3 regions of the Maridesulfovibrio zosterae DSM 11974 genome follow, and region 1 is predicted to be linked to each of the others. Evidence: predicted binding sites of a transcription regulator. Region 1 holds the regulator's gene; each other region holds the start of a gene.
What was found. The regulator sigma-54, encoded in region 1, starts transcription at its own class of promoters, with help from an activator protein. The targets are predictions, from matches to a motif close to CTGGCACGGNNNNTGCTT.
Positions count from the first base shown of each region.

Region 1 (10,174 bases):
GACTGATGGCGGACTTTATTATGATAAAGACGGTAATGTGAGCAAACGTTTCAACGTGCAGGACGGGCTGGGGATTAAGTTTGCACAGCAGGCAGGAATTGAAGTTGCAGTTATTACCGGACTTAATCATGGCGCTGTTGAAAAGCGGGTGAGCGAGCTTGGGATTACTGAGTATTATCCCGGGCAAAGGGAGAAACTTCCGTTTTATGAGAAGCTGTTGGCAAAAAAAGGTTTGACTGACGAAGAAGTCGCATACATCGGGGATGACTGGATTGATGTTCCGGTTATGAAGCGGGTTGGTCTGCCTATGGCTGTTAAAAATTCTCAACCTGAGCTTTTTGGTGTCAGTAAGTGGATCTCCAGTAAGAAGGGCGGTCATGGAGCTGTAAGAGAAGCTATTTCGTACATTCTGGATGCACAAGGGAAGCTTAGTGAAATCTGGAAAGAGTGGGCAGGCTAAATGGCCCGATTCGGTGCTGTTTTATATTTTATACTAGCCGTGTTTCTCGGACTTGCTGCCGGGACTATTCTTGGCAAGAAGTATGCTTCGTATCCGCATATGGCTCGTGCTCTGGTTGAAAATCCTATTGTGGCAAATCAGAAGAAATCTGATATTTCCGCTGAGGAGATTGAACTTATTCAGGGTACAGGCGGAGATGTGGAGTGGATTCTGAGGGCCGGAAGTGCTGACTATGATCAGGAAAATGGATTGGTCATAGCGGATAAGCCTCGCGTAACATACTATCTGGGGCGTGACCGTAAAGAAGTTTTTGTACGTGCTCTGCATGGTGAAGTCAGTCAGAAAGGTGAGGGGCTGAAACTCTGGGATACCGTGCAAGGCCACTATGGAGACATGCAGCTTAAGTCTGATCGCCTTAATTTTAAGCCTAAAGATAATATGCTTTTTCTGGAAGGTAATGTAAAAGTGCAGAGTCCTTCCGTATACATAATGTCCAAAAGGGTGAAGGTTAATCTTGTCACCCGTGAAATAATGATTGAAGATGGAATGGAAGCACTTATTTCTCCGAATATGGTGGCAATGCCTGAATAAATCATTATGAAAAGAGCATTAAGAAATATAATAGAAGCGAGTAATCATTTGATTAGCACATCTGAAAGAAGTTCATTGTTCCGCAGTCGTTCATTTTCTGTATTTCTACTCCATACATTTGCCTGTATGGTGTTTTTTTTCGCACTTGCCGTAGGCTCTAAGGCTCATGCATATGATAAATCTAAACTTAATGTTACGAAATATATTGCTAATATAAGGGAAACTCCCTCTTTGAAAGCACCTGTCGTATGGGTTCTTTCTCCTGCCGAGGGTTTTTTAGTTGGTAAGGAAAAAAAAGGCTGGCTTCCTGTCTATCCGGCTGCTGATGGAGAATTGAAAAATCCTGTAGGTTATATTTCTAAAAAAGTAGTAATTCCTGTTTCATCAGACTGTCCCCTCGTAGACTGGGGTGATGTCCGTTATCTGGGCAAAGATTTAAAATATTATCTTGAGCGCACAGTAAAATCCTCCACAGGAGGAATGTTTAAAACCGGTGATAAAATTAAGGTCGGTTTTCTTAGGGACGGCTGGTACGCAGTTTTTAAAGCAGACGGAAAAGTTACTTCTGAAGCGGGAGCTTTGGGTTATGTAAAAAAAGAGCAGGTTGACATTGCTCTCGATGATGCCCGCATCCGTTATGCTGTGCGAAAAATTAATGTAATAGAAAAGCCTGTTTCAACTTCTAAGACTGTAGGCATTCTCAGTCCTGGTCATCGAGCTCAGGTTGGAGCTGAAAAGGGTGGAATGTACGCTCTTTATCGTATCGATACTCTTGTAAAGAAAGATACTCCTGTCTGGGGTTATGCATGGGGACCTTTTTTAGCCGCTTATCCTAAAAATCTTGAACAGCAGCAAATGGCCGGTATTGATGCCCGTAAAGCTGAGATTGCAGCCGTTAAACAGAAAAAGATTACGGATGAGGCTATACGTAAAGATAAGCTTGATGCGATGGAAGATGCTATGCAGGAGATTCTCGATGCTCCTGTTGTAACTAAAACCATGTATTCCATGGCGGTACTCAATGTCCGGTCGCAACCCGATGCAAAATCTCTCATAGTTGACAAGTTGGAGCAAGGTGATGCTGTTACTGTAGGTGCTCAGGAAGGTAAATGGTACCCTGTATTTAAAACTGTAAAAGGGCAGGAGGCTAAACGCATAGGTTATGTTTATGGAACATATCTGCAATCCCAGGCTCCTGCGGAAAAGAAAAAAGATACTCCGGTAAAGAGAAAGCCCGCAGGCGGTCCTGATGATGTGCCTATCAAAATTACTTCTACTAAAATGACTTTCAGCGAGAACAATAACAGCATTATTTTTGCCGGTAATGTGAAAGTTGTTCGCCTTGATGTTACCCTTACATCTGATACTTTGACCGCTCACCTGCGACCTGATGGTGATTCCCTTGCCGATACACAGGAAAAGATAAAAAGAATTGTTGCTCAGGGCAATGTTAAGGTTGTCATGAACAAGCGCAAAGGCGATTGTGACAAACTTACTTATATTGTGGCAGATTCCATTATTCTCATGGAAGGTAATGCCAGACTGGAGGATGGTCCTAACCTTGTACAGGGTAACCTTATCAAGTTTTATCTTAAAGAAAACCGCTCTGAAGTTGTTGGTGGCAAGAAGCCTATTGAGGCGATTTTCTATACTCCAAAAAACGTAGGCCCCTAAGCCCCGATCTGTAATATATGGGAATATTATGAATTCAATTGTCGCCAAGAAACTGGTCAAATGTTACGGACCGAAAGAAGTTGTACGCGGTATCAATCTTACCGTGCGTGAAGGCGAAGTTGTGGGATTGCTTGGTCCTAACGGGGCAGGTAAAACTACTACATTTTATATGCTGGTCGGTGTTGTTAAACCTACTTCCGGTGAGGTTTATTACAATAAAAAAACGATTACCAGACTGCCTCTGCATGAGAGAGCCCGTCAGGGAATCAGTTACCTGCCACAGGAAAGTTCTATTTTTAAAAAGCTTTCTGTGCGTAAAAATCTGGAAATTATTATCGAGCATACCGGACTTTCAGGTAAAGCCGTCGGTAAGAGAGCTGATGAATTGCTTGACCAGCTTAATATTCTTCGCCTGGCTGACCAGAAAGCCATGTATCTGTCAGGTGGCGAAAGGAGACGTTTGGAAATAGCTCGGGCTATGATCAACAATCCCAAGTTCATCCTTCTCGATGAACCATTTGCTGGGATCGACCCTATCGCGGTAATTGATATTCAGGATATTATTTCCAGCCTTAAAGATATGGGGCTGGGTATTCTTATTTCTGACCATAACGTCCGTGAGACACTCTCCATTTGTGATCGGGCCTATCTGGTATACGAGGGTAGGGTTATTCTCAACGGTTCACCTGAGAGTATTGTGAAGAATACCAAAGCCAGACGTCTTTATCTGGGTGACAGTTTCAGTTTATAAGCTACACTGCTATAGAAATGTGGATATTTTTAATGCCGGATTCCTGTTGGAATTCGGCATTTTTTTGCTAGTTTTTATTAATTTTGTCATTGCTGATTTACAGTTTTGAAGAACATTGGTACACTTTTTTCATATGTCTTAATGTAAATTAAAAAAGTCAGTAATTACAGATAAATCTGTACAACTTGTTGCAAGCTGCAAAGTAGTGTGGCATACTTTAGATAAGCCCATAGAGTAGTGAAGAGCAAATTTATAAAGGGCTGACTTAGTTTTTTTTGCCGAAAATTATTTCTAATTGAATATATTGTATTAAATTACGAAGGTGGCGGACATTTATGGGGTTGGAACTTAGACAACAATTAAAGCTTACTCAGCAACTGGTGATGACTCCTCAGTTGCAGCAGGCAATCAAGTTGTTGCAGCTTTCCAGATTGGAGTTAGTTGATTCCGTTCATCAGGAACTAATGGAAAATCCGATCCTTGAGGAAGCAGAGGCAGCTGAAAGAACTGATTCTCCTGATGCTGATGCCGGAACAGCAACAGCTGAAGATGCTCAGATTTCCAAAGATGCTGACTGGGAAAATTATCTCGGTGAGTTTTCAAGTACTTCCAAGCAGTCATCATCACGTGAATCAGAAGCATTTGAAGACGGAATGTCTTTTGAGTCACGATTGACCAAGTCAACTTCTCTTGATGGACATTTGAGCTGGCAGATGTGTTTATCTGATTTTACTGAAAAGGAAGTGGCCATTGGCGACTGCATTATTGGTAATCTTAGCTCAGGTGGCTTTTTAAGGATTGAGTTGGAAGAAGTCTGTGAAACGTGTTATGCTGAAATCGAAGAAGTTGAAGAGGTTCTGCATAGGATACAAAGATTCGACCCTGTGGGGGTGGCTGCACGTACTCCTCAGGAATGTTTACTGATTCAAATGGAAGTGCTTAAGCTTGATGATGATCCTATTCTGGTCTCACTTGTACGGGATCATCTGGATGATCTGGAAAAGAAGCGGTATAAGCCTCTGGCCCGTAAATTCAAGCTTAGTATGGAAGATTTAAAGAGTTATCTTGACTTGATGCAGATACTTGATCCTTTACCCGGAGCAAGTTTTTCAGGCGGAGACTCTTTCTATGTCAGCCCTGATGCTTATGTTTATGAATATGATGGTGATTTTGTCATAGTTTTAAACGAAGACGGTCTTCCAAAGTTGCAGATGAATGCATTTTATGTGGAGACACTGGCATCCACTAAGGGAGAGGATAAGGAATATTTTCAGGAAAAGATGCGCTCGGCGCAGTGGCTCATGAAGAGCCTGTATCAGAGGCAGAGAACCCTGTATAAGGTCCTGGAATCCATAGTAAGATTTCAACGAGGTTTTTTTTCAGAAGGTGTTACAAAGTTAAAACCGCTTATTTTGAAGGAGGTTGCCGAAGATATTGAGATGCATGAATCTACGGTGAGCCGCATCACTACAAATAAGTATGTGTCGACACCTCACGGGATCTTTGAACTTAAATTTTTCTTTAACAGTGCTCTCGGTCTTGATGATGGTTCTCAGGTCGGTTCTGAATCTGTAAAAGCAACGATCAAAAAATTGATCAGTGAAGAAAACAGTAAGAAACCCATCAGTGACGAAAAAATTGCTGAATTGCTTAAACAGCAGCTTGAAGTCAACATCGCGAGAAGGACTGTAGCCAAGTACAGGACTGCAATGGGAATCCTGTCCTCGTCCAAGAGGAAAAAGGTTTTCTAATGTAAGTCCGGAGAACAAGCATATTCACCCATTACGAAGGAGGCTCTTTATGAACATTGTATTTACCTTTAAGAACTTCGACGCATCTGAACATCTGAAGGAATATGCAAACACTCGATTCTCCAAGCTTGTCAAGTTTGTAACAAACCCTGATAACACTGAAATGCAGGTGAATCTTTCAGTGGAGAAGTTCAGGCATGTTGCAGAAGTTGTGTTGAGCTCTGATCATTTGCAGATCTCTGCATATGAGGTGTCCGAGGACATGTATTCCACCGTGGATATGGTTCTGGACAAGCTCGAAGCCCAGCTTCGCCGCGCACGTGAAAAGATGAGGAGTCATAGACGTAAGGAAGATATTCCTGCTCGTATGGACGTTTTGAGCTATGCGGAAGAAGACGTTTACAGAGAACCTGTAATTGTTGAATCAGATTCCTTTGTGCCTAAGCCCATGAGTATTGATGAAGCTGCTGAGCAGCTCCAGTCTCTTGATCATGAGTTCCTTGTTTTCAGAAATGCGGATAACGAAGCTATTAATGTAATATACCGTCGTAATAACGGCGACTTCGGTTTGATTGACCCGGGATACTAACTGATGAATATAAGTGATAATCTGGTAAAGGATCTGGTTATTTATGAACTGCAAAGCTCTGAAAAGGCTGAAGTTCTAAAGGAAATGGTTTCCGCTCTTGAAGGCACAGGTCTTGAAATTGACGTGGATGAAGCCATGCGGGTCCTGATTGATCGTGAAAAACTTGGAACAACCGGTATAGGGGATGGCATAGCCATCCCCCACGGAAAACTGGAATGTCTTGAAGAAATTGTTGTAATTGTCGGCAGATCTGCTGATGGTGTCGATTTTGACTCGTTGGACATGAAACAGTGCAAAATATTTTTTATGGTTCTGGCTCCTGAACAGGGAGCCGGAACTCATTTAAAAGTATTGGCACAAATATCACGGCAGCTTAAAGATGAAGCATTTCGGCAGGCATTTATAAATACCAATGATAAAGATGAATTGCTGAAGCTGCTAGGCCTCAACTGATTCCAGTGAATAAGTTTTAATATAATTAGCAATGAACGAAAGTCATTGCTAATTTACTTTGCGGGCTTATAAACTTCTTTACAAAAGCTGGGAAATGTAAGCAACTGCTTATTTAGTTTCTATACGGATGATTGACTTAAGCTGGATCAAAATACAAATATCATGACTATGTTGAGGAGTAATTTAGGTGGAAAATATTGATTCATTTCCAGTCATAGTTGTAAGTGGACTTTCTGGGGCCGGTAAGTCGACTGTTCTTAAAGTTTTTGAAGATCTCCGTTTTTTCTGTGTTGATGGTCTGCCGGGCAGCATGCTTCCCAGAATGGTAAAAATGTTTTCATGCCAGGGTGGTTTGTATAAAGGTTTAGTACTGGGCATGGATCTACGGCAGATGGAGTTTACAGAAGAATGGCATACAGCATGTGAAGAACTGGCACGCGACGGTATTAAGCCAAGTCTTCTATTTCTTGAAGCAAGACTTCCGGAACTGGTCCGGAGGTATGCAACTACACGTCGCCTGCATCCTCTTGAGTCAAAGCAGATAGGTCTTGAACAGGCTCTTGAAGAAGAGAAAAGACTGCTTGAGCCTCTCCGCACCCAGGCTGATGTAGTTTTAGACACAACTACGTATTCTATCCACGATCTGCGTCGTAGAATTCAGGAAAAATGGTCAACTCTGACTGAAAAATCATTTGGACTGCGTGTGCATGTAATGTCTTTCGGCTTTAAGCATGATGTCCCGACGGCTGCAGATATGGTAATGGATCTTCGCTTTTTGCCTAACCCGTATTTCGACTTGAATCTCCGGCCTTTGTCCGGTCAGGATAAAGCTATTGCGGATTATGTTCTCGACACGGAACCCGGTTCAATTTTTATTGAGAAATATCTCGATTTCCTTCAATATGTGCTTCCTCTGTATGAGGAAGAGGGAAGGTACAGACTGACTATTGCAGTTGGCTGTACAGGGGGCAGACACCGTTCCGTGGCAACCGCTGAAAGGATATTTGCCACACTTAAAGATAACGGGTACTCTGTTTCTCTTGAACATAAGCATATTCATTTAAAGTAATCTGTCATTTTTGACTTCGCACTATATTGGGATATTTGATGGGCAAAGAATCTAGTAAAATCGGAATAGTACTGGTTACTCATGGTAACTTTGGAAAATCGCTGATCGAAGCCGCTGAACTTATTGTCGGGCCTCAGGATTTTATACTGTCACTGAGTGTTGATGTCTCGCAAGGCATTGATGCAGCTGTGGAGTCTCTTAAATCCAATATTGCAGAGGTTTCAAACGGTGTCGGTGTATTGATTTTGACTGATATGTTCGGCGGAACCCCAACCAATCTGAGTCTTTCGCTGCTGCATGATGATGTCGAGGTGGTGACGGGCGTAAGTCTGCCTATGCTGCTTAAGGCATTGCAGAAACGTAATGAGTCTTTGCAGGTTATGGCCGAAGAAGTCAGTAAAGCCGGAACCAAGGGTATTGTCATTGCAGGTGAAATGCTGCGAAAACGAACTTCGAAGGGTTAGTTATGCAGTGGGTGCGAATAGATAATAGACTTGTCCACGGACAAATTATTGAAACATGGCTGCCCTATACACATGCCAAGAATATTATTGTGGCAAACGATGCAGTTGCGGAGGATACATTGCAGCAGCAGATTATGTCTCTGGCAATTCCACAATCCATAAATTGTTCGTTTTCTACGGTTGAAGGGCTTCAAGATAAACTTATGACTGTTGGTGACTGTTCTGGTGGCATGATAGTTCTTTTTTCCTCTTGTGCCGATGTCCGCAGAGCTCTTGATCACGGATTTCACTTCAACTCTATTAATATCGGTAATATTCATTACGGTCCCGGAAAAAAACAAATCTCCCCAAGCGTAGCTCTCAGTTCAGATGACGAGTCCTGCCTGCATTATTTTAAAGGACGCGGGATTGAACTTGATTTTCGCTGCGTACCTAATGATCCTGTTCAGGTGAGGTTTTTATGATTTTTCTGCAAGGACTGGCATTACCTTTTTCTGCGTGGGTTGCGTTAATCGGTTTTTTTTTGCTGTTTTTTCACTTTTCCGTTTTACAATAAATCCCGGTCTGCTTGAACGGCCTCTGGTTGTTGGAGCCTTATGGGGTGCGGTAACCGGAGACGTGGCTACAAGTCTTAAGATTGCTGTCTTCTTTGAGCTTTTCTGGTTGGATAATATTCCTGCCGGAACTTACATTCCACCACATATACTTGCTTCTACTTTTGCAGCACTAGCTCTCACTACTTCTTTTGCTTTTACCGAAGCCAGACAGGTTATGATTATTATTCTTGCCTGCTTGCCATTAGCAAGAATTGGCGCATGGCTCGACTCCTCTCTAAGGTCTTGGCATAACAGGGGGTACCATAGATTACTCAACTGGGCGCGCCGCGGAAAAACCGGAGAATCAGTACCTGCCAATCTGGTTTTACAATCTATTTTAAGAACATTTGCAACTTCTTGGCTTTTTTTCTGGACAAGTACCATAATCCTTCATTATATGCTTTGTATATTTTTTCACAAATGGGGCCCTGTGGTCGCCGGTGTGGATATGAAATGGTCTTTTTTATGGATTGCTGCCAGTCTTGGAGGCCTTTTGGGGCTGAGATTGCGTAAAGCATACGCTACATTCGTCTTCGGCGTTGTTTTTTTCGGCTTTATCATCCTTGCTGGGATCGTATGACTTGGCATCGAAAGAAGATTGTGATAGAAGACACAAGCTCATTTAAGCTACCATATTTTGAGGAGGAATTTAATTATGGCTATTATTGCTGTTGGACACAAAAACCCTGATACCGATACAATTGCATCTGCAATTGCAATCGCAGACCTCTGGTCCAAGGTCAAAGAAGAAACTAAAGCTGTTGCACAGGGCGAAATCGCTCCTGAAACTGCTTTTGTACTGGAAAAATTCGGTTGCGCTGCTCCCGAAATCATGACCGACGCTACTGATCAGAAAGTCATCCTTGTTGACCATTCTGACCTGTCTCAGTCCATGGACAACCTTGGTAAGGGTGAAGTTGTAGCAGTTGTTGACCATCACAAACTTGGTGATGTAACTACTCCCAATCCCCTCGAAATGTGGGTATGGCCTGTTGGTTGCACCGGTACTGTTATCACTGCAATGTACAAATTCTACAATGTAGAAGTTCCTAAAAACATTGCTGGCATACTTCTCTGTGCTATCCTGTCCGATACCGTAATGTTTAAGTCCGTTACCTGCACAGAAGCTGATAAAGCTGCTGTTGCTGATCTGGCTAAAATTGCAGGTGTTGCAGATGTTATGGCTCTCGGAATGGAAATGTTCAATGTTAAGTCTGCTGTTGCAGGTGCTTCCATGAACGACCTCATCTTCCGTGATTACAAAGATTTCGATATGTCCGGCAAAAAAGTCGGTATTGGCCAGCTTGAAGTTGTTGACCTCTCTGTTTTCGACACAATCAAAGGTGACCTGTACGCTGAACTTGAAAAAGTTAAAGCTGACGGTCGTCACAGCTGTTTTCTGCTGCTTACCGACATCATGAAAGAAGGTTCCGAAATGCTTATCGTTTCTGACGATCCTTCTGTTGTTGAAAAAGCATTCGGTGTTGCTCCTGAAGGTACCAAAGTATACCTCGAAGGCGTAATGTCCCGCAAAAAACAAGTTGTACCTAACTTCGAGAAAGCTTTCTCCGCATAGTTAAGTATAATTAAGGCTTATTTAAATCCGGCAGAGTTACTTCTGCCGGATTTTTTTTGTCAAAAAATTGAATTATAATTTAATTTCGCTGGTTGATTTTATCCAAGATATTTTTTACGATAATAATTACTGTTTATGAATATGTCAGTTAGCTTGCAATAAAGTCATGGAATAAAAATTGCTAGTTTTATAATGATATT
Region 1 covers NZ_AUDC01000016.1:2,953-13,126, reverse strand. Annotated here, with positions in the region: gene H589_RS0110195 (KdsC family phosphatase) at 1-460, shown strand, start outside; gene lptC (LPS export ABC transporter periplasmic protein LptC) at 461-1,051, shown strand; gene H589_RS0110185 (LptA/OstA family protein) at 1,100-2,725, shown strand; gene lptB (LPS export ABC transporter ATP-binding protein) at 2,754-3,476, shown strand; gene rpoN (RNA polymerase factor sigma-54) at 3,812-5,227, shown strand; gene hpf (ribosome hibernation-promoting factor, HPF/YfiA family) at 5,277-5,816, shown strand; gene H589_RS0110165 (PTS sugar transporter subunit IIA) at 5,820-6,269, shown strand; gene rapZ (RNase adapter RapZ) at 6,457-7,338, shown strand; gene H589_RS0110155 (PTS sugar transporter subunit IIA) at 7,377-7,802, shown strand; gene H589_RS0110150 (PTS sugar transporter subunit IIB) at 7,805-8,266, shown strand; gene H589_RS0110145 (PTS sugar transporter subunit IIC) at 8,301-8,978, shown strand; gene H589_RS0110140 (manganese-dependent inorganic pyrophosphatase) at 9,054-9,974, shown strand.

Region 2 (10,174 bases), on a different contig from region 1:
GTGCCTGAAATGGCATCTGCAAATTTATTGAAAATTCTCCACACTGCACAATTGTAAAATGCAGTTGATATGCGTCTTGGGAAATTCAGGCGACCTGTTATCTGGTGGCCAAGTGTGATGAAATCGGCATTGTCACCAATTGCAAGACCGATCTCTTTTTCGTGGGCTGGATTTCGTGGAGAAAATTTAGTGACTGCTGCATAGACTTTAACACCTGATTTGCGGCAGGAAGCAATGGCTTCCTCCAGGGTTAGGTTGTCCAGTCTTCTCGTCTCCGAACCTCTATGGTCAAGTGCCCCGGGGATAACATGAAAGTCTTTGCAGGTCATAAAAGAGTGGGGATCAAGTCCTGGACCAGCTGAAACAATAACCCCAACATCTTCAAATTTACCTTCTACAATAGAGTTGGTCGAGAGTGTGGTGCTCAAGTTTAGCTGTTTTATTCGTGAGGGGTCAATGTTGCGGACAATTTCACTCAGTCCGTTCTTAATGGAGGAAAGCAGGTTGTCGTGATCCGTTGGAACTTTTACTTGCGCTTCAAGTCCATCCGGTCCGATTGCCACAGCATCTGTATGTGTTCCTCCGACATCAATTCCAAGAAGAAGCATGTTATAAATCCTTGAATAAGAGTTCTTCCGAATTTACGGGAACCTTATAGTCATGGTTAAGGAAATTCTGAAGGCACTAAGTGTTTATTGAATGTGATTTTTGAATTCTATACCAGCACCTAATTAGCACCCGCCTGTAACCTGAGTCCAGAGGTTTTACCGTAAACGGTATTAACAGGCTCGTAAGTGGTTTTTCGCTATAGAAGCCATCGCAGGCAAAATCGTTTTGATATTATTGTGGACGATATAAAGCCAGCCAGAATGTTTTATGATACTTTCTGTTTTTCTGTATACCTATCATGCAGATATAAATGAAGATCATGTTCTACTGGTGGACAATAGATTATATTGCCTTTTTACTTATTCCCAATTTTTTCATCCTGGAATCAAAGGTCGATCGGTTAATTCCAGCTGCGCGTGCGGCTTGACTTATATTCCAGCGATATTTTTCAAGCAGGCTCATTACATATGAATATTCAATTTCCTGCCATGTAAATTCTGATAAGTCAGGATTTTTAGTCTGGGATTCAGGGGCTGCTTTGGAAACTGTATTTGTATCTTGAAGTGAAGGAGGGGGAGGTGAACCAGGGCTTGCAATGTGCTGCGGAAGATCTTTAAGAGAAACCGTATCACCGGGAACCATAGCCTGAAATTGTTTTATCATATTTTCAAGTTCACGAATATTGCCCGGCCATTGGTATTTTTCCATAGCCAGCATGGACTGTTCATCCATTTTTTTGGGCAGCATATGGCTATATGATGCCTCGCGGTTTAGAAAATAGTTTGTCAGCATTGCAATATCTTCACGACGCTCTCGTAGAGACGGAAGTTTAAGTGGCAGCACATTCAGTCTATAATATAGATCTTCTCTAAATCGTCCCGATCTAACATCTTCTTCAAGATTGCGGTTAGTTGCTGAAATGATTCTTATATCAATGGTTTTAGTCTGCGTTCCGCCAAGTGGTTTGATTTCATTTTCCTGCAAAACCCGTAAAAGTTTAGCTTGCAGGTTAATATCCATGTCTCCGATTTCGTCTAAAAAAACAGTCCCGCCATCAGCCGCTTCAAAAAGTCCTGATTTATTTGATGTGGCGCCTGTAAATGCCCCTTTAACATATCCAAAGAGTTCACTCTCAAGCAGATTTTCGGGGATTGCACTGCAGTTTTGAGTCAGAAAAGGTTTATGAGTGCGTGAACTCTGTACATGTATTTCTTCTGCGAAAAGTTCTTTTCCTGTTCCTGATTCTCCGTACAGAAGAACCGGATAGTTGGTTGCTCCATAATTCTTAACAAGTTTAAGAGCCTTATTGATAGATTGACTTTTGCCTACAATGGATTTTTTGCTGTGAATATTGTTCAGAGTCAGGCTGAGCTGGGCATATTTATGGCGCTGTTCTTGAAATTCAAGTGAATTGTGTAATGATATAGACCCGATATCAACAAGGTCCTGCAGCATAGTAAGATATTCCGGGGAAAGGTTTAGCTGATCTCCTTTTGCGCTAGTATCAATGACCTGTACGGCACCGTATACTTCATTGTTTTTGAAGATTAGAGGAAAACATAATATAAGCTTACTTTTTACTTTGAAATTTTCTTCAATACTACTGTTGTGGCGACTGTCTCCCGCTTGTGCAATTGTCATCTCTCCGTTTTGGATAACCCAGCCGACGATGCTTTGCTCATTTGGGGATAGTCTGACCCCGACAACCTTCTCACTCTTAGTGCCAAGCGCCTCGACACATTCGTACATCCCATCCTTTTTTAACCAGAGAGATCCTCTTTCGACGTTTTGAAGTTGTAATAAAAGTGTGAGTATAGTCTGTTGCAGTTTATCAGGATCAAGTTCTTGAGATAAAGCTTTGTAGTCATCTATAGATAGAGTCATGGTAAAATCTTTTTATTTAGAGTTGTAAGTAATTAGTCTTATTTAGTATAAATTACTATATATCATTAAAATACTGTTTTATCAACATTGAAAGTGAAGGTTTTGATAAGGACTGATGTAGTAAACTGGTGTGAAGCCCTTGTGTTAAGTGGGTTTTTCAGGAAGTTGTTTTTTTTGGCACGGAAGGTGCTTTAAGAAGATCAGCTTGTTAGTCAAGTATGGACTGGAGGTCCCACTCCACCTCCCCGACCCCTCCGGGACCTCCAGCCATAAATTTTTTATGTGAAAACAATTCTGACTCAGTTTTCCTACCATACACGGAGATAGTTTAATGAACAGTGTAGAATCGTTAATATCTATGCATCGTAAGGATATGGAGTTTTTGCGGGATGAGTCCCGTACAGCAAGAAAACAACGGCTGAGTGACTGTCGTGCTTTGGATCAGTCATTCAAAGAATTGCGTACAAAGCTGAGTGCAGATCTTCCTCATATGTCACCTGCATCAAAGCTTAGAGGTGCAGTTACATTGATGGCAGCACTATTAGGTGTTTTGAGTTATTAACAAAATTTTGTGCCCAGTTGTTTAACTGGGTATCGCCATAAAAAGCCCGCCAATCTCATGATTGGCGGGCTTTTTAGTTTTTTACTTTAGATCCTTAAGGAATGCCTGCGCAGCCTTTTCAAGGTTGGTTGCCCAATCAGAAGCTAGAGGGTCTACAGTAATAACTTGTGCGTCAATAGAGTGGGCAATGGCCCGTGCGCTTTTTTGAGAGAATTGGGGTTGAACAAAAATTGCGGCTACAGACTCTTTTTTTGCAAACTTTATCAGTTGGGCAAGTTCTTTGGGACTGGGTTCTTTTCCTTCCAGTTCAATTGGGATTTGGGTTAAGCCATAACTAGCTGCGAAATATCCCCATGAAGGGTGGTAGACCATGAAACGTTTGTTTTTGGTTGAGCGGCTGAATAGTTTTAGCAGTTTAGTGTCTAGTTGATTGATCTCCTGTGCAAATTCCAGATAGTTTTTTCTGTATGTATCGGCATTGGCAGGGTCCTTTGTAATGAGGGAGTCTCTAATTTCTATACACATGATGCGGACTAGTTGCGGAGCCAGCCATACGTGTGGGTCCGCTATGAAATTTTCAGAATTATGCTGTTCTTGCGATCCGTGCTCGTGAGTGCTTTCTTCACTATGTATGTGATCCTGCATATGGATGTGCGTTACGCTGTCTCCCAGATTAATTATTTCAAGTTTTTTATTTGCGGATTTAAAACGTGGTAGCCATGCCCTTTCAAACGGCACTCCTATCGCAAAGTATAAATCTGCCTTGCTGAGTTGGGCCATTTGTCTCGGCTGTGGCTCGTAAGTAGCTGGACTGCTGCCGCTTCTTACCATCAGATTGATATTTACGAGATCTGCTCCGATCTTTTTTACAAAGTATTCTTGAGGGGCAATCGAGACGGTTATTTGTAGGGGAGTTGCCAAAGCTGCTGTACAACTAAAGATTATGGCCAGAATGAAGCCAGCTTGTAATTTAATTTTTCTCACGTTTATTTTCCTCTTATGAATGATAGATGATTTCTAATAATCTATGGCTGACCTACATTCTATACCAAGTCAATTGAGGATGTCAGTATTTTTATATTCAATGCTGTTTGTCGTGATGCGGTTGAATATGATTTTTACTAGTATCTCATTCTTTTTTTCTAAATAAAGTTCTAAAATTTACTTTTTTTTCAGAATAAGGGTATCTTCTTAAAGAATTGAGAATTTATTTTAATGAAAATGTCTACATTTTTGAAATTTTAATTTTTTGTTAAATTGCAAATATGTATTTTGGGTTCCATTTTAGTGTATAATTGTGTAGAAAAAGCCGTTTTTGGCATAAAGCGTGCTTTATAAAGAGTGAAAGTTCAATTTTGAAGGATATTTTTTGCAAAATTGCAAAAAAATAGTCTCTAAGAAGTGTCTGTAGAGACATAAATGTAAAAAATAGAAAAATTAAAATCAACGGGGGTTGGTAACAATGAATTCAGCGGATACTTCTTTCATCCTCATTTGTGCTGCTCTGGTCATGTTTATGACTCCGGGGCTGGCTCTTTTCTACGGTGGAATGGTTCGTAGTAAAAATGTTCTGGCTACAATTATGCAAAGTTTCATTATGCTTGGACTTGTTTCTATTGTCTGGGCTGTAATAGGATATACTCTTGCATTTGGTACGGATATAGGTGGATTTATCGGTGGTATGGATTTTTTTGCGTTAAATGGTGTGGGTATGGATACTCTAAACAGTCCCGCTGATAATTTGCCGCACCTTCTTTTTATGATATTTCAGTGTATGTTTGCGGTTATTACTCCTGCTTTGATTACGGGTGCTTTTGCTGAGCGCATGAAGTTCGGTGCACTGGTAATATTTTCTACTTTGTGGATTATCCTTGTATACGCCCCGATGTGTCACTGGGTATGGGGCGGTGGCTGGATGGGAGCTCACGGCGCACTTGATTTCGCCGGTGGAGCCGTTGTTCACATGAGTTCTGCTTCAGCAGCTCTTGCGGCTTGTCTGGTTATGGGTAAGCGCAAAGGATATGGCAAAGAACCTTTTATCCCCCATAACCTGCCAATGACTCTTCTGGGGGCGGGCATTCTCTGGTTCGGCTGGTTCGGTTTCAATGCCGGCAGTGCTCTTGCTGCAAATGGTCTAGCCGCTAACGCTTTTGTCACTACTCACCTTGCTGCTGCTGCCGCTGTATTGGGCTGGTTGTTGGTTGAAACTATGCACGGTGGCAAACCCACAACTCTTGGCGCTGCATCCGGTGCTGTTGCCGGACTGGTTGCCATTACCCCCGCAGCAGGTTTTGTAACCCCTATGGCATCGATTGTAATCGGTTTTGGTGGCGGTGCAATTTGTTATGGTGGCGTGCTGCTTAAGTCTGTTTTCAAATATGATGATTCACTTGATGTTGTTGGTATTCACGGTCTCGGTGGAACTTTTGGCGCAATCGCAACCGGTCTTTTCGCCAGCATCGGAGCTGAAGGTCTTTTCTATGGTAACGCTTCGCAGCTTTGGATTCAGATTGAATCATGCCTTGCTACTTGGGGATATTGTTTTGCAGTCAGCTGGATTCTGTTCAAGTTAATTGATAAGTTTTATGGTTTACGCCCCAGTGAAGAAGCTGAGGTTGCCGGGCTTGACGTTTCTGAACACAGTGAAGCCGGGTATCAGATTTAAGTGCAGTTCAGAAAAAATTAAGTTTCTGGCATGCTGAAGGTCGTTGTTTCATGTGTTTGATGGGTGTGTGCCTTAGGCTGGCAAACAAGCCTAAACCCCAGTTGTTTCCATATAGAGTGACAGCAGGATCAAATGTTATGAGGATAATTTGAAATGAGAAAAATAGAGATAATTGTTCGTCCGTTTAAGATTGATGATGTTAAAGATGCTATTGCCGGTCTTGGACTTAAAGGAATGACTGTTACTGAGGTTAAAGGTTTCGGACGTCAGGGTGGTCATAAGGAGGTCTATCGCGGTGCAGAATATCAGGTTGATTTTATAGCCAAAACTAAAATTGAAATTGTTGTAGATGCTGAGCGTGTTCCTGAAGTTATTGAGGCCGTTCGCGAGGCCGCAATGACAGGTAAAGTAGGTGACGGTAAAATCTTTGTCATTCCTGTTGAAGATGTCGTGCGTATCCGTACGGGTGAAACAGGCTTGGAAGCTATATAAAGATGAATACGGAAGTAGCCTCCATTAGTTCTGCGCAGAATTCAATAGACAGTTTGCTTGCAGGACGGGAAATTCTACTTGCGGCATGCTCCAAGAGCATGCCGCAGGATTTTCCACAGCAGATGGCCCGTCTAGTGGATAATTATTTTATATCCAGGATTAAGGAAGCTGTCGGAAAAGGTATACTTTCCTCGTATGAAAATATCTCGATAGTAGCAGTCGGCGGTTATGGGCGTGGACAGCTCGCTCCTTATTCGGATCTTGATGTTTTGATTTTGTCTGATATGCCGGAAGGAAAAGATCTCGAAGAATTATCTGGATTTTTATTTCATCCTTTGTGGGATCTCAAGTTTGAGGTTGGACATGGAGTTCGCAGTATTAAGCAGAACCTTGAACTTGCACGGTCTGATTTCAAGGTGCTGGCTTCTTTGCTGGACCTGCGTTTCATAGCTGGAAAAGAAGACCTGTTTAGGGATCTCTTTACCCAATTCAGAGAAAAGGTGATTCCAAAATCAGGGGTTAATTTTTGTCATACACTTTGGGAGAATCGTATCCAAATGGGTGTGGGCATGGATTCTGTAGTTCTTGAGCCGAACCTTAAGAACGGCTGGGGCGGTTTGCGTGATGCCCAGTTTGTTAAATGGTGCGCAGATATTAAAGGCGGATATTTTCCATTAAATGAAGATGATCTTGCGGATCTTTGCCGTGATGAAACTTTGTTGATGAGAGCCCGTTGTGCTCTTCATCTCGCCCGCAAGCGTAAACAGGATAAGTTGATTCTTGAAATTCTGCCTGATGTGGCTTCATTGTGCGGAGTAAAGGGATACAATCCTGCCAAACGGGGTAATGATATCCTTACCGCCATCCATAAGGCCATGATTCGTATCCGGTCTATGGGTGATGCTCTGTATCGTGAATCTTTTGAAAGAAATTCAATTTCATTCATTGATCATAGCGGTACGGCTGATTTGGATGCTGCTTTGAATGTTTTTGAAATAAAGTCTCGTACAGGTAATCCATTGACCCGTAAGGCACGGCGAGCAGTTTCTAAGGTAAGTTGCAAATCAGGAGTTAATATTCAAGAGGCTTTGACAAGGTTAGTTGATATTCTAAAAGGAGAGTTCGGCTGGCGCACATCTCTTGAGATGCTTGATAGCGGCTTGTTTAAATCATTTTTACCTGATTTTGCAAAAGTGTCGGAGCTGGTTCCATATGATGGATATCATCAGTATCCACCCGGACGTCACTCGTTGCTGACTGTGCATAAATGCTGTGATATTTTCAGGGATGAGTTTGCGGACGGAGGTAATTGTATTTCAGGACAGGATTTTGATGCGTTACTGCTAGCAGCTCTTTTACATGATATTGGTAAAGGGAAAAGAAATCATAGTGAGCGTGGGGCCCAAATTGCTGAAGATATTCTCGACGGAACTGACTATCCTCATCGATTTAAGGAAGATATAATTTTTCTGGTCCGTAATCACTTGCTATTGATTAAAGCCTCCCGTTCTCTGGATTTGAGCTCCATGGATGATCTTCGGTCTATTGCTGAAACAGTTCGTTCAGCTCGCAGATTGCGTATGCTTTTTATTTTATCAATGGCTGATTCCATGGCCACTGGTCCCAGGGTTTGGAATTCGTGGAGCGAATCACTGCTGCGTGAGATTTATTCCGGTCTTGAATTGGTTTTGACGGATGAAAGCTTTGCCGAAATGGAAAGCGAGGACCTTGTTGCTGATGCTGTGAGCAAAATTAGGCATTGTGCAGCCGGAAAGGTAAAGTCAAGCGCTGTTGAAACTATGATAGAGGCAATGCCCGACCGATATCTGCTTCTTGAGGATCCTGAAGATATTGTTCTGCATATGGTGCAGGTACAGGATTTCAATTCGATTTATGAAAAAGATTTGATACGTAAACCTGCAGGGAAAGGCGGGAAGGGAATTAATCTTGTCCGGGCCTTTGAGACTGATGATAAGCGCCGAGTGAAGCTGGTCATTGCTGCACGTGATCAGGATTTTCTTTTTGCCGCTCAGAGTGGGGTTTTGGCCCTGCATTCAATAAATATTCTTTCTGCTGAAATCTTTTCATGGACTGACAATATTGCTCTCAATGTTTTTATTGTAGAAACTCCGCCTGATTCAGCTCCTGACGATATCTGGTCGCGAGTGGAGCGTTCTATCATGTATGCTATGACGGGGCGTTTATCTCTCGACTATAGGTTGCATAAAAAAAGAAATACAATTTATGCAAAAGCAGCTTCAATACGAGTACCCACTAGAGTCAAGGTGGATAGTGACTCCAGTGAATCATGTACACTTATTGAAGTCATCACACAGGACCGTTCTGGTCTTCTATATGATATGGCTGCACTGTTTTCACGTATGAATGTAAACTTGCGTATGGCCAGAATTTCAACGACCGGGCAAAGTGTTTTTGATGTTTTCCATGTGGAAAGTCCGGAAGGCGGAAAAATTCAAGATCCAGAGCATGCAAAGGAATTAGTCAGCGCTCTGGAGTATGTTCTTTCGAATCATTAATTTCTCCAGCAAAATCTAGGTGTCCAAATAGAATACGGTTTTTAAATCTGCTTATAGGCGAGGAGTTGTATTATGTTTTCCAGATTTGTGGTCCACTTTGTTGTGGAAGTAATAGTCTTGTGCTTCCTGTGCCTGTTGCTGATTTTCATGCCTTATATCTTTTCTGCTCAAAGCATATTTCCTCTTTTAGGGTTATTTGTAAGTGCATTGCTGGTGGTAAGTGCTTCAAACTTTTTAGCTGCTACCAAGGTCAGAAATGATTGTAACTCCATCAGTAAGTGGATTGAATGTCTTACCAGCGGTGCAGATTTCAAAGGAGATATGGAAACAGTTCATTCTTTTGTTCCTGCTTCAAGTGATCTTGAAGCATATATAAAATCTCTTAATTATAAACTTGATAAAGCAAGTGAGCAGTGTGAAATAGAAATTTCAAAACAGCTTTCGGCCTATAAAATGGCTGAGGAAGCTCGTCTTCATGGTGAACAGGCCCGCAGTAAAGGGCTTCTGTCTGCAGCCGGTACCATTGAAAATGCTGTGGAAGGAATTCGCAGTAGTTCTACCATGCTGGATAAAGCCTCTTCCAGAGCCCGTGCAGGAGCAGGGCGACAGCAGGAATATCTTTCTTCTGTTGTTACTTCTATGGAGCAGATTGATGTTTCAATCCGTTCATCTGTAGAGCGTGCTGAATCTGCAGCAATAGATGCGGAGCATGCAGCAGAGCTTGCTAAGTCTGGTGAAACTGTACTGAGACAAACGATTGAATCTATTACAACTGTTATGGAAAATTCCAATGAACTGAATACCCGCGTAGAAACGCTCGGCAGGCAGGCTGAAGGAATTGGCAGTATCATGAGCGTGATTTCCGATATTGCTGATCAGACTAATCTTCTTGCTCTTAATGCTGCAATCGAAGCAGCTCGTGCTGGAGATGCCGGACGAGGATTTGCTGTTGTTGCTTCTGAAGTTCGAAATCTTGCAGAAAAGACTATGGAGGCAACTCGTGACGTGGGGACAGAGATCAGTAAAATTCAGGAACAGGTGGAAAAAACGGTTGAAGGCGTTAATCATATTAGCGGACTGGCCGGGGATACTTCCGGACTTGCCTCTCAATCCGGTAAAGCTCTTGGTGAGATAGTTGTTTTTGCCGATAAAAGTTCTGAGCGGGTGCGTAAGATAGCGGAAGAGGCGATGCAGCAGGCTGAGGCCAGCAGCAATGTTCGCGAAGCAGTTAACGAAGTGCACTCTATTTCTGATGAAACAGGTGATGCTATGTCCGGTGCTGACGAAGCTGTTTCTGTTCTTAGTGGACGTATATCTGAATTGGATGATATGGTCGGTATGTTTAAGCTGATTGGTAACGGTAAGGTTCAGGAGATCATTGACTCTTTAGCTAAGTCATCAGATATAAAGTCACTTAACCGTGAG
Region 2 covers NZ_AUDC01000015.1:81,747-91,920, reverse strand. Annotated here, with positions in the region: gene H589_RS0109600 (hydantoinase/oxoprolinase family protein) at 1-608, opposite strand, end outside; gene H589_RS0109595 (sigma-54 interaction domain-containing protein) at 952-2,493, opposite strand; gene H589_RS0109590 (hypothetical protein) at 2,825-3,055, shown strand; gene H589_RS0109585 (metal ABC transporter solute-binding protein, Zn/Mn family) at 3,137-4,039, opposite strand; gene H589_RS0109580 (ammonium transporter) at 4,518-5,720, shown strand; gene H589_RS0109575 (P-II family nitrogen regulator) at 5,874-6,212, shown strand; gene H589_RS0109570 ([protein-PII] uridylyltransferase family protein) at 6,215-8,749, shown strand; gene H589_RS19555 (methyl-accepting chemotaxis protein) at 8,822-10,174, shown strand, end outside.
Region 2: H589_RS0109580 (ammonium transporter) is a predicted target of sigma-54. The motif match lies at 4,371-4,388, and genes of this name have one in related genera.

Region 3 (10,174 bases), on a different contig from region 1:
CATCACGGCCTTCGTAGTCATCGCGATGACCGAATTCGTAACCTGCGGAAATGGTTTTCATGCCCATTTCATTGAAGAGATCCTGATAGTGATGGGCACGTGAGCCGCCGACAAACATCATTGCAGTCTTGCCCTCAGTGCGGCTGCGCACGTCTGCTGCAACAGCTTCAACTTCTGGCAGTTCTTCAGCAATTACTTCGTTAATTCTGTCGATAAGTTTTTTATCACCAAAGTATTCGCCTATTTTACGCAGGGACTTAGCTGTTGAGGTTGCGCCGATGAAGTTAACTTTAATCCATGGAATACCGTATTTGGTTTCCAGCATGTCAGCCACATAGTTGATGGAGCGGTGACACATTACGCAGCTGAGGTCCGCATGCTGTGCAGAAGCAAACTGGTCGTATGTGGAGTTACCGGAAAATGTGGCAAGGTTGGTGATACCGCATTTTTTAAAGATGCGATCAATCTCAAAACCGTCACCACCAATGTTGTATTCACCAAGAAGGTTGATTTTATATTCGCCTTCTTTAGGTTCAGTGTTTTCACCAACCAGATGGGTGAAAACCTGATTGTTAGCAATATGGTGACCGGCAGACTGGGAAACTCCTTTGTATCCTTCACAAGAGAATCCGAATACGTTGCAGTCACCGAACTTGGCTTTCATCTTCCTTGCAACAGCGTGAATATCATCTCCGATAAGTCCGACAGGACAGGTGGAGAAGATACAGATGCCTTTTGGATGAAATAGGTCATATGCTTCCTGAATGGCGGCTTCGAGTTTTTTCTCACCGCCGAAAATGATGTCCTGATCCTGCATGTCTGTTGAAAAACAGTAAGGCATATAATTTTCGCCATCAGGACCTGCGGAGGTCTGGTTGCGGCGTGTCAGCCAGGAGTAGAATCCACAGCCGATAGGACCGTGGGTAATATTTACGATATCGCGGGTAGGGCCCATGATAACGCCCTTACAACCTGCGTAGGTACAGCCGCGCATGGTTATGATGCCGGGGATTGTACGGACGTTGGCAACTATTTCCGGCGGAGCTTCACTTTCTGTTGCCTCGTTGATCATTATCTGTTTGGCGCGTTTGCGGGCTACTTTCGGCGGATACTTTTTAAGGAGTTCTTCCTTGATATCCGCTGGGTCCCACTGCACCACTTTCTTCGTAGTACTCATTGTCTATTTCTCCTCTACTTGGTGCTAGATGATGGACTTTTCGCCTGTTTCGCCTGTTCTGACTCTTACGGAGTCTCCAATGGAGCTGACGAAAATTTTACCGTCACCGGGTTTTCCGCTCTGATTGGCCTTGATAATGGCCTCGACCACACTGTCTACAGCATCATCTGGAACTACTGCAGTTACAATGCGTTTGGGATAGAGTTTGCCTTTTTCCCCGAGCACGGCAGCAGCTTCTTCGTAGCCCGATTCAACACCTTCAAGGACGGATGGATTAACAAATCCTTTTCCGCGGCCCTGAGCCTCATGTGCGAAGAAAGCATCTATGCCTGCTTCTGTGAGGGCTTTTTTGGTGCGGTTCATCATATTCATCCGCACAACTGCGATGATTTCCTTCATGCTACGCCTCCTCTGCAGGGGCTGCTTCATTTACGCCGGAGCTGATGGTGTAGACATCATCCACATCGGTAACAAATATTTTACCGTCGCCGAATGCGCCTTTTGCACCTGAACGGGCTGCGTCCATGATGGTGCTGATTACAAAATCTTTATCAGCAGCTTTAACTACGCTCATGAGCATGGTTTTAGGGATTTCATCATAGGTTACTTCGCCGATCTTGATGCCGCGCTGTTTACCGCGGCCTGCTACAGAGTATTTGGTTACGGCTGGAAAGCCGTTGTCCATAAGTGCTGCGAGGACGTCATCTGCTTTTTCCGGTCTTACAATTGCTCTCACCATGATCATCATTTGCTTCTCTCCTTGTGTGCTGTGTGTGCTTTTTTATTGAGAAATTAAACTTCCATCAGACCGTAATCGAGCAGAAGCTGTTCAAGTTCTTCGATTTCAAGAGGGGAGGGGACAACGAACATTTTATTTTCATCAATGGCTGTTGCCAGTCCACGATATTTGGCAGCCTGTGGAACGGTGTCGTCCCATTCAATAACTGTTTTACGGTTGATTTCAGCGCGCTGAACGTCATTGTCGCGGGGAACAAAGTAAATCATCTGTGTTCCGAGCTTTTTAGCGAGCTCTTCAATCATTTCCTTTTCGTTATCAACATTACGGGAATTACAGATCAGGCCGCCGAGGCGAACTCCGCCGGATTCAGCATATTTCATAATACCTTTGCAGATATTGTTAGCTGCATACATAGCCATCATTTCACCTGAGCAGACAATGTAAATTTCTTCAGCTTTACCGTCACGGATAGGCATTGCAAATCCACCACAAACAACGTCACCAAGAACATCGTAGAATGCGTAGTCAAGACCTTCTGATTCTTCGTATGCACCGAGGTTCTCAAGCATGTTGATGGAAGTTATGATTCCGCGTCCTGCACATCCTACTCCCGGCTCAGGTCCACCGGATTCAACACACCATGTGTCTCCGAAACCAGGCTTACGGATATCCTCAAGCTCAACATCTTCACCTTCTTCACGCAGAGTATCGAGAACTGATTTCTGAGCCAGTCCGCCCAGCAGCAGGCGGGTTGAGTCAGCCTTAGGGTCACAACCGACAACCATGACTTTACGGCCCATTGTTGCGAGACCTGCTACGGTGTTCTGAGTTGTTGTGGATTTACCTATTCCGCCTTTTCCGTAGATTGCTACCTTTCTCATAATTTCCTCCATGGGGTTTGGATTGTTTTTGTTGATGCTGACTCTCATAAGGCAAGGTATGTGCCAAAACTCTATATCTGTTATAAAGTGTTGGTATAAAAGAAGAAAGTTGCTTAAATTGATTTGTTGATCAGCCTACGAAAAGTGTAGGTAAATACTGTGTGTAGGTACGAAAAGTGTAGGAAGCTACATTTTTGTATGTTGTTGGTAATAGGGATTGATATAGAGTTTTTATATTAAATTAAGGTATATAAAAGGGCGATGAGAATTGGCATCAATTGTGCTTTATTGGGAGTATAGGTTTTTAATCCCAACGGAGTTTGAAAAATGCTGATAGATACTACTCTTCGTGAAGGCGCGCAGTTATTCGGAGCTTACTTTAATTTAGAAACTCGTAAGCGCATTGCATCATCACTTATTAAAATAGGTGTGGATGAAATTGAGCTGGGATGGGTAGGACAAGAGAAACTTTCTGAACTCGTACAGTATGTCAGCTCCATTGCAGAAGATACGGTCTTGAGTGTTTGGTCTCCATGCAGGGAAAAAGATATTCTTGCTGCTGCCGAATTATCAGTTGATCGTATCAATATTGGAGTTCCTGTTTCAGATCTACATATCGAAAAAAGGCTATCAACTGATCGTAAAGCTCTGCTTCATAAAATTTCGGCTGCTGTCCGCACTGCAAAGGCTGTAGGCTTTAAGTACGTCTCCGTGGGCATGGAAGATGTTTCGAGAGCGGATATTGATTTCGCTCTGACAACGGCGCTTCTTGCCAAAGCTTGTGGAGCTTCCAGAATCAGGCTTTCTGATTCGCTTGGACAACTGACTCCTCGAGCCATGGAAAAGCTGGTCACTAAATTTCGGTCTCAGATAAATATAGATATTGCAGTTCACTGTCATGATGATTTCGGTATGGCCACAGCCAATGCAGTTACAGCTCTTGAATCAGGAGCTATGTATGCTGACTGTTCCGTGCTGGGGATAGGTGAACGTGCAGGTATTGCTGTCACAGAAGAGCTGGTGGCATGGCTGGCTCTACGTGACAGTAATGACCGTTATTCAACAAAAGTTTTAAAAGATGTTTGTTTGATGGTATCGGCCGCTTCAAAAGTTCATGTGCCTCGTACCAAGGCTGTAGTCGGAACTGATATTTTTGCCTGTGAATCAGGTTTGCATACTCACGCACTCAGTAAGCTTCCGGAACTTTTTGAACCGTACAATCCAGAGTCCGTCGGAATTTTCCGTAAATTGGCTGTGGGAGGAAAAAGCGGTAAAGCTGCTGTGCGCTCTGCTCTTGATGATTGCGGAGTAGATTGCGCTGCAACAGATCTTACAACTCTTACCGAAGCTGTACGGCAGCTTTCCTGCCGTTTGGAACGTCCTCTGACCCGTAGTGAATTTTTGAAGCTTAATGATGAAGAGGTGCTCTCATGATTAGACGTGTTCTGCTTATATCTTTCTGGATAGCTATTATGGTCAGACCCGTCTATTCCTCTGACGCTGTGTTTTTCTATCAATTCAGCTGTGGAAGTAATTCCGGCGCGGTATTGAAAAATATTTCATCCATATTTCAGGATGGTTGCCCTGCCGCAAAGATGAAATTATCTCTGAATATTTTAAACACAGGCGGATAATAAAGATGAGTAATATAGATTTAACAGCACTTGCGGTAACATTAAAGCTGGCTCTTATTGTAACCCCTGTACTTTTAATTATATGCCTGCCTGTTGCATATATGCTTGCTAAAGGTAACATTCGCGGCAAACATTTTATTGAGGCCGCGTGTAATCTGCCCATGGTTCTGCCACCAACAGTGCTGGGCTTCGGTCTGCTTATGATCATGGGACCATATTCCCTGCTGGGTACAGGTTGGAAGGCATTGACCGGGGGAAGTTTAACATTCTCTTTTGCAGGGCTTGTTTTCGGTTCTCTTATATACAGCCTTCCCTTTGGGATATTACCTCTGAGAGCCGCTCTTGAAAAGGTTGACGATGGGATTATCGAAGGCGCTAGAGCGCTGGGTATGAATGCATTTCAGGCTTTTATTTTTGTGACCCTTCCTAATGCGATTGGTGGATTAACTGCTTCTGCTGCACTGATCTTTGCTCATACTGTTGGAGAATTCGGAGTAGCCCTGATGATTGGAGGATCTATTCCGGGTGAAACCAAGGTTGTTTCTATTGCGATTTATGAACAGGCTGAAATGCTTGATTACGGAGCTGCCGGATTACTCTGTCTGATTTTACTGGTTGTCAGCTACGGTGCTCTGTTGATTATAGGAAAGAATTCTGGAGGAGGGCCTGCCTTTTTCAGCAGTCGATGCTGTGAACACAAGCCTTCTGACTATAGAGAACTTAAATATTTAAAAGAGGAAGACTCTATTTCTCTTGGTGTTAGGAGAGCTGTAAATGAAATTATGCAGAACTGATTTTGGTGATATCCCTGTGTCAGGTGCGGTTGAAAACTATCCAGATGGTAGTATTCGGTCCTGTTCTCCATCCACGGAGTGCTTCTTAACAACTGAGGCTGGGGAACTCATCCCCCAGTATTCCACTGATGATCTCAGGCGTAAAACTGTGCAGGCTGTACATTTTTATGAAAACGGTAAACTAAAATCTCTGCCACTTGAGATGAAGACTCCGGTATTTACTCCAGCCGGTATTGTCTCAGCAGAAATGGTAACATTTTATGAGAGTGGAAAAGTAAAACGGGTATTTCCTCTTAACGGAAAGCTTTCCGGATACTGGGCGCAGGAAGATGAGGAAGGGCTGGCTGAAATTTTGACTCTGGATACTCCATGCGGACCGATTTCTGCCAAGGTTATCAGCATGTGTTTTTATGAAAGTGGACGCTTGCGGTCTCTTACCCTGTGGCCCGGTGATAAGATAAACGTATCAACTCCATCCGGTGTTATAAAAACTCGTGTCGGTCTCAGTTTTAGTTCTAATGGCAAAATAAAATCCTTGGAACCTGCCGAACCTGTATCAGTTAAAACTTTCATTGGAGATATAACTGCTTATGATCCGGACGCTGTAGGTATTAATGGTGATGCAAACTCGCTAACATTTGGCGAAAATGGCGAAGTAACCAAAGTCGTAACAACTTTAACATCCATCATCGCTACTCATCATTCCGGGCGTGAGTTGACTTTTATTCCTGAGTATAGAGAGTCTCTATGCGGTGATGGTGAAAGGGAGGTTATCCCGATGTATATAAGTTTTGATAACAGTGGTGTCTCTATCTGCTCTGGAGTTGATTCAGATCCGGTATATCTAGATTTTAGTGAGCATGAATTTAGAACTCAGCCATTTTTGCCTCAGCTGGATAATTTGTTCGGTGCATTAAGGTGTTCCGTATAATTTAAAGAACGTCACTGGTAGTATTTTGTATTCAGCTTTTATTTATTCAACCTTAATGTCTTTTGTGATAAATATCTTGCATTATGGTGCTTAAATAAAAAGACTACTTTTTTAAAATGTAGTCTTTTTATTTATGTCCATTCTTAAAAAATGTATCTCTAAGTTCATAAACACTATTTATACGTAACATCCGTCCTGTTACAGTCATTTTGTATATAAAAGTGTATTCATTTAAATTTGTGAAAAATATAACCATCTCAAAAATAAAAATATTAATGTAATAGCTGTTGACGCAGCATTTAAAAGCCTATAGCTACACCATCCCTGACCATGGTTTTTGCCTCTATGCATATCATTTCGGTGCCTCTGCTTTTATGCCTCGTTCTGTTTATCATAAGTAACATTTATAAATTTTAGCCAATCAAAAGGGAGCTCTCTTCCGAGCTGACCTTTTGGTATGGTCCGGTTATGCACTTTGTATTGATCGTGCAATCAATTTTTGTAGTTCTCTAGTAATTGAGTTGTTCTGTAACTGATTATATTTATTAAAAAAGGAAAGAAATAATGGATGCAAGCTGCGCTATCGTGCCCAGTTCAAAAGGTTCTGTTCAAAGTGATATCTTTTCAGGTCTTACCGTTGCTCTGGCATTAGTGCCGGAGGCTGTAGCCTTTTCATTTGTGGCTGGAGTTTCGCCTATTGTAGGACTTTACGGTGCATTTATGATGTGCCTGATTACAGCTGTTCTCGGAGGGCGTCCGGGCATGATTTCAGGCGCTACAGGAGCCATGGCTGTGGTTATGGTCAATCTGGTTATGGAAGGTAATGCTCTTGGTGGTCCAGGATCACAACTCGGCGTGCAGTATTTGTTTTTTACTTTGCTTTTAGTTGGTATACTTCAAGCTCTTGCCGGAATTTTTAGGTTGGGCAAGTTTATCAGAATGGTTCCCCGCTCTGTCATGATGGGCTTTGTAAACGGGCTTGCCATTGTAATTTTTCTTTCACAGTTGAAGATGTTCAAGGCAGACGGTCATTGGATACAGGGTGATTCTTTATTCATAATGCTCGGACTTGTCGCTCTGACCATGGCAATTCTGCTTGCTGTTCCTAAAATATATAAAAAAGCACCCGGAGCATTAGTCGCAATTCTCAGTGTTTCAGCTTTGGTTATTTTTGCAAGGATCGATACTGCAACAGTTTTATCATTTATTCAGTCAAACGGTGGAAGTGGAATCAAAGCCGGATTACCGTCTTTCGCAATTCCTCAGGTTCCATTTACATGGGAAACCATGGTTTTTATTTTTCCATACGCATTAATCCTCGCAGCAATTGGGCTTATCGAATCTCTTATGACTTTGAGCCTGATTGATGAACTTACTGATACTCACGGGAATGGCAACAGAGAATGCATGGCGCAGGGGCTGGCGAACTTTGTTAACGGACTGTTTGGAGGAATGGGCGGCTGTGCAATGATCGGTCAAAGTATGATCAATATTACTTCCGGCGGGCGGGGTAGACTCTCCGGTATTGTGGCAGCATCTGCTTTGCTGTTTTTTATTCTTTTTACTTCCAGCTACATTGAAGTGGTGCCAATAGCTGCTCTCGTAGGGGTTATGTTCATTGTTGTGATCAAGACTTTTGCGTGGAGTACCTTTAATATTATGAACAAAATTCCCAAATGGGATGTGATCGTCATTCTATTGGTAACATTCTTGACTGTTCAATATGATCTTGCTGTGGCTGTAATTTGCGGAGTGATTATTTCAGCTGTTATTTTTGCCTGGGAGAACGCTCTTCGTATTCGTGCCCGTAAAATGGTGGATGAGCACGGCATCAAACATTATCAGATTTACGGTCCACTGTTCTTTGGCTCTACAACGCTGTTTATGAGCAAGTTCGACGTGAAAAATGATCCGCAGGAAGTCATAATTGATTTTGAGGAGTCACGTATTATGGATCAATCGGCAATTGAGATTATTAATAAAGTTGCTGAAATGTATCAACGCTCCGGTAAAACCATTCATTTATGGCATCTTAGTAAAGACTGCGTGCGTTTGATCAAAAAAGCAGAAAAAATATGCGTAGTAAATGTTCTGGCCGATCCTGATTACTTTGTCAGTATCGATGATTATCATAAGTTTAAAGCTAATGTGTAATTTTTAAGAATCAGTATTTAATATGGGGGATGCATTTAATTATGCATCCTTTTTTTATATAAAACCATTTTTACCATTAATAGACAGGTTGTCTGTTTCTTTATGATGATATATGCAGGGTAAAACTATAATTGGTTGTAATTTAGTTAAGAACACTGACGGGTTATATTTTGTGGAGATGATGAGATGGTCGGATTTAAAAAAAATATGATTGACAAAAATCAGTCCGCGTTAAAACTGGCGAATATTTTACTGTTTATAATCTTGTTTCTTGTAATGGCTGGTTGCGGCTTGAAACGTAACGCAATCCCTGTTGAGCTTCAAAGCGAGGCCACAGTAGTCGGTTACAAATATATACGTTTTTATGGAGATACTACTCCGGAAAACATGGATAAAATGATGAGTACGTGGGCAGACCTGAGTAAGCAGGCTGAGCGCACTCCAAATATTAATTTTCTAAGTTTATCCGGTGGAGGTGCTGATGGAGCTTTTGGCGCAGGTTTTTTGTCCGGGTGGACAGCTAGAGGTGACCGTCCTAAATTTAATATTGTTACTGGAGTAAGTACCGGAGCTTTGATAGCTCCGTTTGCATTCATGGGCGAGGAATACGATCCTTTTATAAAGTTGTTTTACACGACTTTTTCCACAAAAGATCTGGTTACTCCCCGGCCATATGCCTCAGCCATTTCAGGAGACTCTATATACAGTACTAGGCCATTGAGGGAAGCTTTAAAGAAATATGTTTCAGATGAATTGATTGTCAAGATTGCCGCTGAGCATCGCAATGGAAGAAGGCTGTTTATCGGTACAACCAATCTTGATGCTATGCGTCCAGTATACTGGGATATCGGAGAGATTGCTCAGTATAAAACCAAGGAAGCATACCAGCTTATTCGGGATGTGATTCTTGCTTCTGCTTCCGTTCCGGTCGCTTTTCCTCCAGTATATTTTAAGGTTCAGGCAAGAGGCCATCTTTATGATGAAATGCATGTTGATGGAGGTGTATCAAATCAGGTTTTTTCATATCCTCCGAGTATCCACCTTGCTGATGAATTGAAAAAAATAGGTGAGACACGAAAAATTACACTCTATGTAATCAGAAATGATGCTCTTATATCAGAAGGGCAGCAGATTGATCCATATCTGGCCGGAATTGCAGCACGCTCCATGGCCGGGCTCATTCGCAATCAGGGGATAGGAGATTTATACAGAATTTTTTATACAGCTCAGCGGGATAGAGTCGATTTTAAACTTGCTTTTATTCCCCCTGAATATAATGAGGAATCAGACGAATTGTTCAGCCCTGTTTATATGCGTAATTTATTTGAATTAGGTTATAAAATGGCAAAGAGTGATCATCCTTGGCATGCATCACCTCCGTCCTGTGTCGGGCGTGAAAACTATTAGTCCAAGTTGCTTCTTCTTTGTGCGGTTTTTTATAAAAACTGGTTTTAGCTTTTTTAGATCAGCATATTACAGACTTCATTAAATGTGTTTTTTTTAGTAAACTACGCACATGATGAATAATAAAGACATGTAGCTGTTAACTGTGATATTTGTATATTTATGGAGATAGAAGGAAGTTTATCCCTGTAAAATATACTATGACCGTTTGTCTTGAAGCTGTTCTTTCGGGGAGAAGGAGGACCTATATTCGTATAGAAAAGGTCAAAAAAGTAACCTAATAATTAATTTAAGCCTAAATAAAAAAATCAGTCTTCATCGTGAAGCAGGTTCTCCATTTAAGCATTATTTTTAGGTGGAGGGCTGGAGCATATTATATGTCGAATTTTCTAATAGTTCATATTGCTACGTCCACAGCAGGCTACCTTGTCTTTGCTATTGCATTCGTGATTGCCTGTCT
Region 3 covers NZ_KE384343.1:65,141-75,314, forward strand. Annotated here, with positions in the region: gene nifD (nitrogenase molybdenum-iron protein alpha chain) at 1-1,177, opposite strand, end outside; gene H589_RS0116560 (P-II family nitrogen regulator) at 1,202-1,576, opposite strand; gene H589_RS0116565 (P-II family nitrogen regulator) at 1,578-1,925, opposite strand; gene nifH (nitrogenase iron protein) at 1,970-2,797, opposite strand; gene H589_RS0116575 (LeuA family protein) at 3,125-4,231, shown strand; gene H589_RS0116580 (hypothetical protein) at 4,228-4,431, shown strand; gene modB (molybdate ABC transporter permease subunit) at 4,437-5,225, shown strand; gene H589_RS0116590 (hypothetical protein) at 5,206-6,156, shown strand; gene H589_RS0116595 (SulP family inorganic anion transporter) at 6,721-8,310, shown strand; gene H589_RS0116600 (patatin-like phospholipase family protein) at 8,497-9,717, shown strand; gene ccsA (cytochrome c biogenesis protein CcsA) at 10,092-10,174, shown strand, end outside.
Region 3: H589_RS0116575 (LeuA family protein) is a predicted target of sigma-54. The motif match lies at 3,066-3,083, and genes of this name have one in related genera.